Regions from separate parts of the Heyndrickxia vini genome, predicted to be linked through region 1. Evidence: riboswitches for the same ligand, from Rfam matches in the RefSeq annotation. Region 1 holds a riboswitch; the other holds the start of a gene.
What was found. A riboswitch is a leader RNA that binds a small molecule or an ion and turns the genes downstream of it on or off. The one in region 1 is predicted to bind cyclic di-GMP.

Region 2: linked by a shared signal. The riboswitch ahead of I5776_RS17595 (hypothetical protein) and the one ahead of I5776_RS08760 (anti-repressor SinI family protein) in region 1 are both predicted to bind cyclic di-GMP.

The regions. Positions count from the first base shown of each region.
Region 1 covers NZ_CP065425.1:1,757,478-1,762,398, forward strand. Annotated here, with positions in the region: partial or broken gene I5776_RS08745 (IS256 family transposase) at 1-947, opposite strand, end outside; gene I5776_RS08750 (DUF5658 family protein) at 1,065-1,337, shown strand; gene I5776_RS08755 (helix-turn-helix domain-containing protein) at 1,363-1,695, opposite strand; gene I5776_RS08760 (anti-repressor SinI family protein) at 1,797-1,934, opposite strand; cyclic di-GMP riboswitch class I at 1,962-2,068, opposite strand; gene I5776_RS08765 (aldo/keto reductase) at 2,406-3,320, opposite strand; gene mciZ (Z-ring formation inhibitor MciZ) at 3,391-3,519, opposite strand; gene I5776_RS08775 (NUDIX hydrolase) at 3,623-4,174, shown strand; gene I5776_RS08780 (endonuclease Q family protein) at 4,171-4,921, shown strand, end outside.
Region 2 covers NZ_CP065425.1:3,510,811-3,515,731, reverse strand. Annotated here, with positions in the region: gene I5776_RS17610 (hypothetical protein) at 1-586, shown strand, start outside; gene I5776_RS17605 (CBO0543 family protein) at 709-1,287, shown strand; gene I5776_RS17600 (ATP-binding protein) at 1,298-2,539, opposite strand; cyclic di-GMP riboswitch class I at 2,723-2,809, shown strand; gene I5776_RS17595 (hypothetical protein) at 2,904-3,209, shown strand; partial or broken gene I5776_RS21480 (carbonic anhydrase) at 3,249-3,500, opposite strand; gene I5776_RS17590 (class I SAM-dependent DNA methyltransferase) at 3,664-4,305, shown strand; gene I5776_RS17585 (PLP-dependent cysteine synthase family protein) at 4,370-4,921, shown strand, end outside.

The DNA of each region.
Region 1 (4,921 bases):
TTCATCTAAAATAGAGAGTGCCTGTTTATACTTAGAATTTTCACCAAACTGATCCATCAGCTCCTCTTTACATTTCCGGGTGTCTTCGATAGTGACCGCTTCAAAAATACGCTTTATCATCATTCGAATATCGGCGGAGTCTTTTTAGGTAGTCTTTCAATGATATTTCGTTTAAAATGTACGTTACACCTTTGCCAGCTAGTTCCAATGAATTCTCGTTGAATGGCTTTTTGTAGTCCTTGATGAGCATCTGAAATCACTAACTTTGGAGATTGAAGACCTCGTGATTTAAGTTGTTTAAAAAAATGGCTCCAACTCTCAAAACTTTCAGCGTGATCTACACTTAGACCAAGTATTTCACGCTTTTTGTGATCCGTAATAGCTGTGGCAATATAAACAGCTTTAGAGACTACACGGTTATGTTCTCTAACTTTTATATACATTGCATCCAAAAAAACAAATGGATAGTATGTTATATTTAAAGGCCGTTTGGCCCAATCATTGACGATAGGATCAAGCTTCTGAGTAAGGGAAGAAACGAATGACTTCGAGATATTTTCGCCACAAAGTTGTTCTACTATGTGCGTAACCTTACGGGTAGAAACCCCATTGATAACCATCTCCAGCATAGAGAGAACTAAAGCCTGGTCGCACCGAGAATATTTTTCAAAAACGGAAGATGAAAACTCCCCATTTCGAGTTCTAGGCACTCTTAGTTTTATTTTACCGATACTCATGGTTAGTTCTCTTTCATAGTAGCCATTGCGGTAATCTAGACGTTCAGGAGAGCGTTCATAAGCGTCCGCATGTAAATAATCATCTCTTTCCTTTTCCATGTACTCATTTAAAACTAAAACAATCGCTGATTTAATAACTGCGTCAATATTGGAATTCAAAACAGATTCTTTTAAAAGATCCATATCTAGGTTAAACTGTAATTGGGTCATTTTATATTCCTCTTTTCATTGTTTATCGTCGTTGAAAACATTGTTTCCAAGAGGGATTAAAATGACTCTTTTCTTTTTACACAATTATATGGACTTAATCTTGTTGCCTTTCATTGTTTGGCAGCATTAAATATCATCGACGCAGTCATATCGTTTATTGGTCTAAAATTAGATTTGATACAAGAGGCAAACCCGTTAATGGGCTATATTTACAATCAACACCCATTCTTGTTCTTACTAGTGAAATTGTCGTTTTCCTTCCTATTATATAGTTTTCTTTATGCAAACAAAATACCTACAAAAAACATAGTGAAATACACGACGTATACGGCCGTTGTAGTCTATTCATTTGTTTTTTCACTTCATATATATTGGATTGTAAAAATATAAAAAGCGTTCATCTGAATGAACGCTTTTATTTATGATTATTTAATTTCCATTTATTAAATTCTAAAAACTCACGGAATTCATCTTTCGATACACCTGAATTCATTGCTTCCCGGACGAGAAGTTCCCAGTCTGAGTCAAGTTCGATTGCATCAGTCGCTTCGATTTCCTCATGTAATAAGGAATTAACGGAAATTCCTAAAACAGCAGCAATTTTTTCAAGAAATTGAACAGAAGGATTGGATTGGATATTTCGCTCAATGGAGCTTAAATATGATTTTGCAACTCCAGCCTTTTCTGCAAGTTCTGATAAAGATAATTGTTTTTGAAGTCGAAAATTTTTAATACGTTGACCAATCATACACATCTCACCTTCCTTCGATTTATTATAACATATAGCGAAGGAATTGTTTCATATTTAGAACAAAAAAAACGTGCACGATATGAACTATGTATCAATTTTTAAAATTTAACCTCCAGTTTATTTTTTGAAAAGTATTCTTTAATATCGGAAATACTCATCCCCATGTCAATTGCATCCAAAATTAAGTTCACCCATTCTTGATCTAACGACAATCCATCAACCTTTTGATTTTCCATTTTTATCCCCCTAAAATACGATAGTATTTAGGTAGTCCAGCCACCATAGCTGGGACAAAGGGTTTCTCTATGTCCCAATCCTTAGATCTGTGACTTTGCGTCCCCATTTTTCAATAGGTTTGCCCTTTTCTGATAAGAATTGCTTTCATTTTTACTATTACTTATAGTCTACTCCCTACAAATGTGAGTATATAGGATTAGAAAATAAGATACTCGTATAATTTGTCGATGTCGAAAATGCGTTTATTTGCGGCGTATGGAATAAAAAAATTGTAGAAAATCAAATAATTTTGTATTTTGATGTAAATAAAAGTCGATTAACTAGATTTTTTAGGTAGTTTTAAAGACTATTACTCATAAAAATAATACTCGAAAGTAATATATTTTGTCGAAAATCACATAAAGTTGTTGAAATGTTTTTTGAGATTATTCTGTTTATTTATAAAAACGTCTTTTTGAGAATGTCTCTAATCATCTATGGGCGGTGTATTTCTGTTGTTTAGTCAATTTAACCAATAATTCGCGTTCTTCTTTTGTTAGGGGGTTTTTCTGAACCGCTTTGGCATTTTCTCTAATTTGCTCAATATTGCTGGCACCGGTAATCACAGAAGCTACAGAACTATTCGATAAATTGTATTGTAGAGCAAGTTCAGTCATATTGCGGTTTCCCATCAATAATTTATTTTTGATTTCTTTCATTATTTCAACTAATTCATGATACGAATAATCTAAATACCCTTTGTCCGAAATCTTTTCAAAGCTTCTTTCACTTAATATCCCTTTCGCAACAGGTCCTCTAGTCACAGCACTAACAGCGTGTTCTTTTAAAAGAGGGAGTATGTCTTCCTCTGGACGACGATCTAATAAACTATATTGGACCATAACACTTACAATACTCGATTTTTGCACGTATTCACGGATGACATTTGGGCGAATGGAGGAGATGCCGTAATATCTGATTAATCCTTCCTTTTTGAGTTCTTCGAATGCTTCGATAGTTTCATCAATAGGATCCTCAATTGTGCCACCGTGCAATTGATATAAATCGATATAATCCGTCTGCAGACGGTGAAGACTATTTTTCACCGCTTCTTTAATATAAGCTTTGGAAGGATCCCAATTCCAACTTGTTTTATCATCAGTCCAGCAATTTCCTACCTTTGTTGCAATAATGACTTGATCACGAACAGATTTTAATGATTTTCCAACAATTTCTTCATTTAATCCAAAGTCATATAAATCGGCAGTATCAAAATAATTAATTCCTTCATCAATAGCTGCTTTCACAATCTCCTTTGCGGTTCGTTCATTGGTCCCTAAGGACATACAACCGAGCCCTAACTCTGATACAAATAATTCGGAAGTTCCTAATTGATTTTTATTCATGAAAAATTAGTCCTTTCTTTCACTAGTAGAACTTATTCTATCGAAAAAAAGTGCGGAAAACCACTAATTGTTACTGTCCTGTTTTTTTTATCCAATCACTAACATACTTATGCTTTTTCGCATAAAATTTAAGACTCTCTCTAATTTCCCAAGCTTTACCGCTCAAAATTACCCCTTTTGGTTGAATATAAATCTTCATTCGTATCCGCTCCTTGAAGAATTTTCGGTAGATTTTTTCGCATTTTTCTTTTTGTGTTAAAATGTATGAATAATGTCCAAGATTAGAACAGGGAGCAGATAAAATGCATAAATTCACCGAAAAAACATTGAAGACCGAAAAAATATTTGAAGGAAAAGTGGTTCATTTACAAGTTGATGAAGTTGAACTTCCAAACGGAAAAACATCAAAACGTGAAATCATTAAACATCCAGGAGCAGTTGCTGTCCTAGCTGTCACCAATCAAAATAAAATTATTTTAGTTGAACAATTTCGAAAACCAATGGATAAGGCAATAATTGAGATTCCTGCTGGTAAATTAGAGCCGGGAGAGGAGCCGATTATCACTGCAGCAAGAGAATTAGAAGAAGAAACAGGCTATGAGTGTGAAGCTTTAGAACACATCATCTCCTTTTACACAGCACCGGGATTTGCCGATGAAATATTACATCTCTATTTTGCAAAAGGGTTAAAAAAGAAAGAGCATCCAAAAAGTGCAGATGAAGACGAATTTGTGGAGTTGATGGAGGTTACCTTGGAAGAAGCAGTCAAATTAGTCGAACAACAAAAGATTTGTGATGCGAAAACAGCATATGCAATCCAATATTTACAATTAAAAGAGGCGAAAAAGAATTGAATAAGTACTTTGTTGATCTGCATATTCATATCGGACGAACAAAAACAGGGAAACCTGTTAAAATAACAGCTTCAAAAACATTGACACTTACCAATATTTTACGCGCGGCAAAACTTCCTAAAGGACTTGATTTGATAGGTGTCATTGATTGTCATTCACCTGAAGTGATTGCTGAAATTGAAGATTTACTACAAAACGGAGAACTAGTTGAAATGGAGGATGGCGGTTTTCGATTTCAAGATTCGGTCACACTCATTCCAGGGGTAGAGATTGAAGTAAATGATGAGAATTGTAAAGGACCACTCCATGTACTAGGTTATTTTCCTTCTCTTAAGAAAATAAAAGAATTTTCTAATTGGTATACAGGAAAAGTGAAAAATAATCAATTGAGCACCCAACGAATACGTGAAGATGCACGGACTTTGCAGAAAAAAATTAAAGAGTTGGATGGGATTTTTATTCCAGCTCATGTGTTTACGCCATTTAAAAGCCTTTATGGGAAAGGTGTAGAATCATCTTTAGCAGAAGTCTTAGATCCCAATTTAATTGATGCTATTGAGCTTGGTCTTAGTTCCAATACGGAAATGGCAGATCATATTGAAGAATTACATAATTATACATTTGTCAGTAATTCTGATGCACATTCACTGGCAAAAATCGCACGCGAGTACCAAGTAATGAAATTGGAGGAACCGACCTTTCTTGCATTGAAAAAAGCACTACACCATGAAGATGGTAATGAAATTG
Region 2 (4,921 bases), 1.8 Mb from region 1:
TGCATTTATTATTTTTGGGTATAACATCGTAATGGATAATAGTAACGATATTCAAAGCGCAGCTCCACATAATCAAAATGTACATAATGTACATGGTGCATCTAAAGGTAATATAGATTTCCCTCTTTTTCCCGCTAACGGAGAAGTGAAAGGCAATACATTTACAATGAATGATCGGACCTCATTTATTATTTCAGACGAAGCTACAATCCCTGTTGATATCCGAAAGGTACTGCCAAATATTACTGGATATGCTTCTATGGCGAATTCTACTAATTTACAAGATGTCATGGTCGATTATCCGTATAAAAATAAAGGGAATTCCTTATTAGTTAGAGTACTGCCAAATGACGAGGAAATTAATGAGATTATAAAAGAGCTAACGAACAAAGAATCGGGATATAAAGAAATGAAGATTTCCAATAAACATGCCGTATTATGGGAAAACACGGAGAAAACATCCCCACAAGTCTTTATTGTAACTAAACAGTTTATGTATACTATCCAATATGCTTATAACCAACAACCGATAATAGATGAAAAACCTTTAATAGATCTGGCGAAACAGATTCAGTTTTATCAATAACGAATAAAAAGCCCTATTCTAGGGCTTTTAATCGTTTCTCAAATACAATTTTGAATAATCTTTCCTATAGGTGTAAAACTAATGGTCACTTACCCAAATCATTAAAAAAGGAGATGGGGAAATTGACTGGGGAACAAAGACTATCCTTAGAAAAAGTAGAAAATGCCCAGGAACATGCAGTCCACACGTTTATGGAGTACTGGCATCGATTTTCAGACTTCCATACATGGCAATTTTGGTTACATATGGCTATGCTTGTCGTACCGTTAATCTGTGTATTCATTTTAATCGATCGAAAAAAGGCACTTCAAATTGGATTTTATGGTTTTAATGTACATGTTTGGTTCACTTATATTGATACAATTGGTGTTAGGAATTCATTATGGGTATATCCGTTTCAAGCGATTCCGTTTATACCTGTAAGTTTCGGTTTAGATGCTGCTCTTATCCCGGTGTTATTTATGCTTGTTTACCAATGGTCGATTAACGAAAAGAAAAATTATTATCTTTGCTCCATAGGACTTAGTTTAATTTTATCTTTTATTATTAAACCGATATTTGTTGCAATGGATCTTCTTGTTCTAATGAAAGGAATGAATTATTTTCATTTGTTTTTAGGGTATATAATTGTACTCTTGTTGTCGAAATGGATTGCTAATTTATTTTTATATATGCAAAAGAAAAGCAAAGCAACAGTATAAGTTGTTTCGCTTATTGAATCATTATCGGTATATATGGCTGGTTGATTGTTGGTATTGTAATCTCCACGGTCGTCCCTTTATTTAGTTCACTTGATATATGAAAGGTTCCGTTATGGCTTTCGATGATTCTATAGCATGTCATAAGTCCTAGCCCTGTCCCTTTTTCCTTCGTAGTGTAAAACGGCTCCCCTAATGTAGAAATACGATCTTTAGGAATGCCGATTCCTTGATCAATAATACAAATTGAGAGCTTCCCTTTTTGCTTTTCCTGGACCTTGATTTCAATCAATCCACCATTCGGCATTGCCTCGATGGCATTTTTTAAGATATTGATTAAGACTTGTTTTAGTTGGGTTTCTTCGCAAGAAATTCGGGGTATACTTTCATTCATATCAACGTTTATTTGAACATTATTTAATATTGATTGTGTATTGATTAATGTAACAACATCTTCGATTAATGTTCTTACATCATTTTCTTTAAATACGACTACAGAAGGTTTGGCCAGGACAAGGAATTCACCTAAAATAATATTAATTCGATCCAGTTCAGTTAGTACAAGGTCATAATACTCCTTTTGATAAGTATTTGAACGGAATAATTGAATGAACCCTTTTATAGAGGTAAGTGGATTACGAATTTCGTGTGCAATTCCAGCAGCCATTTGACCGACAATGGCTAGTTTTTCCGACTTTTGAAGGAGAGAATCGGTTTGCTTTTTTTGATCGGTTACATCTTTACCAATAGATAAAATGACATCTTTTCCTTCATATCGCAATAATACTGATGTTGCATCAAAAAATATCGTTTGCCCATCAAATCGAATCAATTTGTGTTCAATATTAGGAAGAGGCATCCCATTCTTCTTAACTTGGTGCACCCTTTCAATTACTCTATCAATATATTCCTTATCAATAAAATCGTATATGGATTTAGAAATGATTTGACGTTTTGATGTAGCTTTCAACATTGAAATTGCCGCTTCATTTGCGTAGATAATTATTTCATTGTCATGAATGAAAAGCGGATTTGGCAACCAATCAATTAATTTTCGGTAACAAGCTTCATTTTCTCTTTTTTGTGTTGCAAAGTATTGTAGTTTATCATACTGCCAACCAACAAACCAGGCAATAACAGTCGCAATAACAGCGTCAATCATGTCACTAAATTGAAAATGCTGGGTAATAACAGCTTGTCCAGTGGAAAATAGGATTGAAACAGAAATTAACACAATTTGTGCAGTTTTTTTCATGGATAGGTCCCTCGTCCAGTGTTTTAATATAAGTATATAGTAATATAACTGTCTTAAAAATTGAAAATTATCAAATAATTTTCGACAGAAATATGTATAAATGTCGAAAAATATGAATATTTGTTGATAAAATTTATGGACAGTAATAAAATGAATAGTATTAAAAATTTCAAAATATCAACACTACGATAATGGCAAACCTTGCGAAAGTTAGGGACGCAAAGCTACGGGTCTAAGGTTCTAAGGAATGATGATCGCCGAGCCACCGAATAGTCATGAAAAGATTTTTATTGGCTATTTCTTATTTAGGAATAGTTTTTTTATTTCTATTCTTATTTAACATTATTAAGAATGGAGGATTATAATGGAAAAACCCTCGATTAACACGGATACATCGACGGATTATACGAGTGTCCGAATTAGTTTAAATCAATTAAAAGGTTTGTTAAAAATGTATATTACTCCATTATCGGGATTAAAGATTAGAACAAAAGATGGAGAATTATTCGAGGTGAATACTGAAACAATCATAAATGTTTTGGTTACTCATCTAAGCCGCACACAATTACTCGAGCTCCTGCATATGTTTCAAATAATCAAAAAGCGGAAATCCAACATTAAACATTATTTTGAATATATTTTGCAAGGAATTGTATTTAAAGATAAGTAGTAAAAGGAAATTTCCCTGCACAAGGCAGGGAATGGTTAGTTAGTTATTATATCCATCAACAACAAGATCTAATTTTCCTGTTTCCGGATCGATAACTAGACCTTGCACTGGAATATCATCTGATAATAAAGGATGTTTTTTAATTATTTTAATGTTATGTTCTACACTCATTCCGCATTTGTGATGTCCAATGACTTATATTTTGTCAGCTTGGAGCTCACAAACATCAATTGATAGACTTTTCATAGTACTCCGAAAAGGATGAGAGACAATGTCCCCGGCATTTTTTACCCTCTCTTTTGAAAAAATCTTTTTAAATAGTAATAATCCCATTCCAGTGAAAACGACCCCCATTATGGATGATTGCCCATTTTTTATCCAAGTAATTGCACTTTCACCTATTCCGTGCTAAAGTTAATTCATAGTTATTTTATAGGAAATGAGGGAATTAAGTTTGGGCAGAGAATTTAATGAGCTTTTTGATGAATGGTCCCTTTCTTATGACAATACAGTTTCCGGAAATGATCCGGAATATGAAGATGTGTTTATCCATTATGATGAAATATTAACGAAAGTCGCCGAACATGCTTCCGGAACCGTTGTTGAGTTCGGTGTGGGAACAGGAAACTTAACGGCGAAGTTATTAAATAGAGGATTAAATGTATATGGTATGGAGCCTTCTGAAGGGATGCGAAAGATCGCTCGCAAAAAGATACCATACGTAAAAATTTTGGATGGGGATTTTTTAGAATTTCCAAAGATATCAGAGTCTATCGATACTTTTGTGAGTACTTACGCTTTCCATCACTTAACAGATGAGGAGAAAGCGAAAGCGATTAAAAAATATAGTACGTTGTTAAATAATGGTGGGAGAATTGTTTTTGCCGATACCGTATTTGCAACTTTGAATGCCAAGATGGAAATGATTCAAGATGCAAAGCGAAAAAACTTCCTTCGATTGGCGGAAGATTTAGAAAGAGAGTACTATACAACAATTTCAGTTTTACAGGATATTTTTAATCAAAATGGCTTTTCCGTCTCATTCACGAAATTAAATCCATTTGTCTGGTTAATAAATGGCGAAAAAGTAGAATAATAGATTCAGTAATTGCACCTAAAGCTTAAATAAAATGAATGATTGGCTAAAAGAGGGATAGGCAATGAAATATGCAAAGCATATCAGTGAATTGATTGGAAATACACCGTTAGTTGAAATTACTTCTTATTCACTTCCGAAAAATGTTCGTTTATTTGCAAAGCTGGAATATTTTAATCCAGGAGGCAGTGTCAAAGATCGCTTAGGTCAATATTTATTGAAACGAGCATTAGATGAAGGGAAGCTGCAGAAGGGTGGAACCATTATTGAGCCGACAGCTGGTAACACGGGGGTCGGCCTTGCGATGGCTGCTATCAAGTTCGGGGTAAAGGCGGTTTTCGTGACACCTCAAAAATTTAGTATCGAAAAGCAAACACTTATGCGGGCACTTGGTGCAACAGTCGTAAATACACCTACGGATATGGGCATGCAAGGTGCCATTGAGAAGGCGAAGGAGCTTTTAATAGAAATTCCTAATTCATATTACCCAGGACAATTTCAAAATTCCGCTAATCCAGATACGTATTATGAAAGTTTAGGACCAGAGATCTACGAAGCTCTTGATGGAAAGATAGATGTGTTTGTTGCGGGGGCGGGTTCTGGTGGAACGTTTATG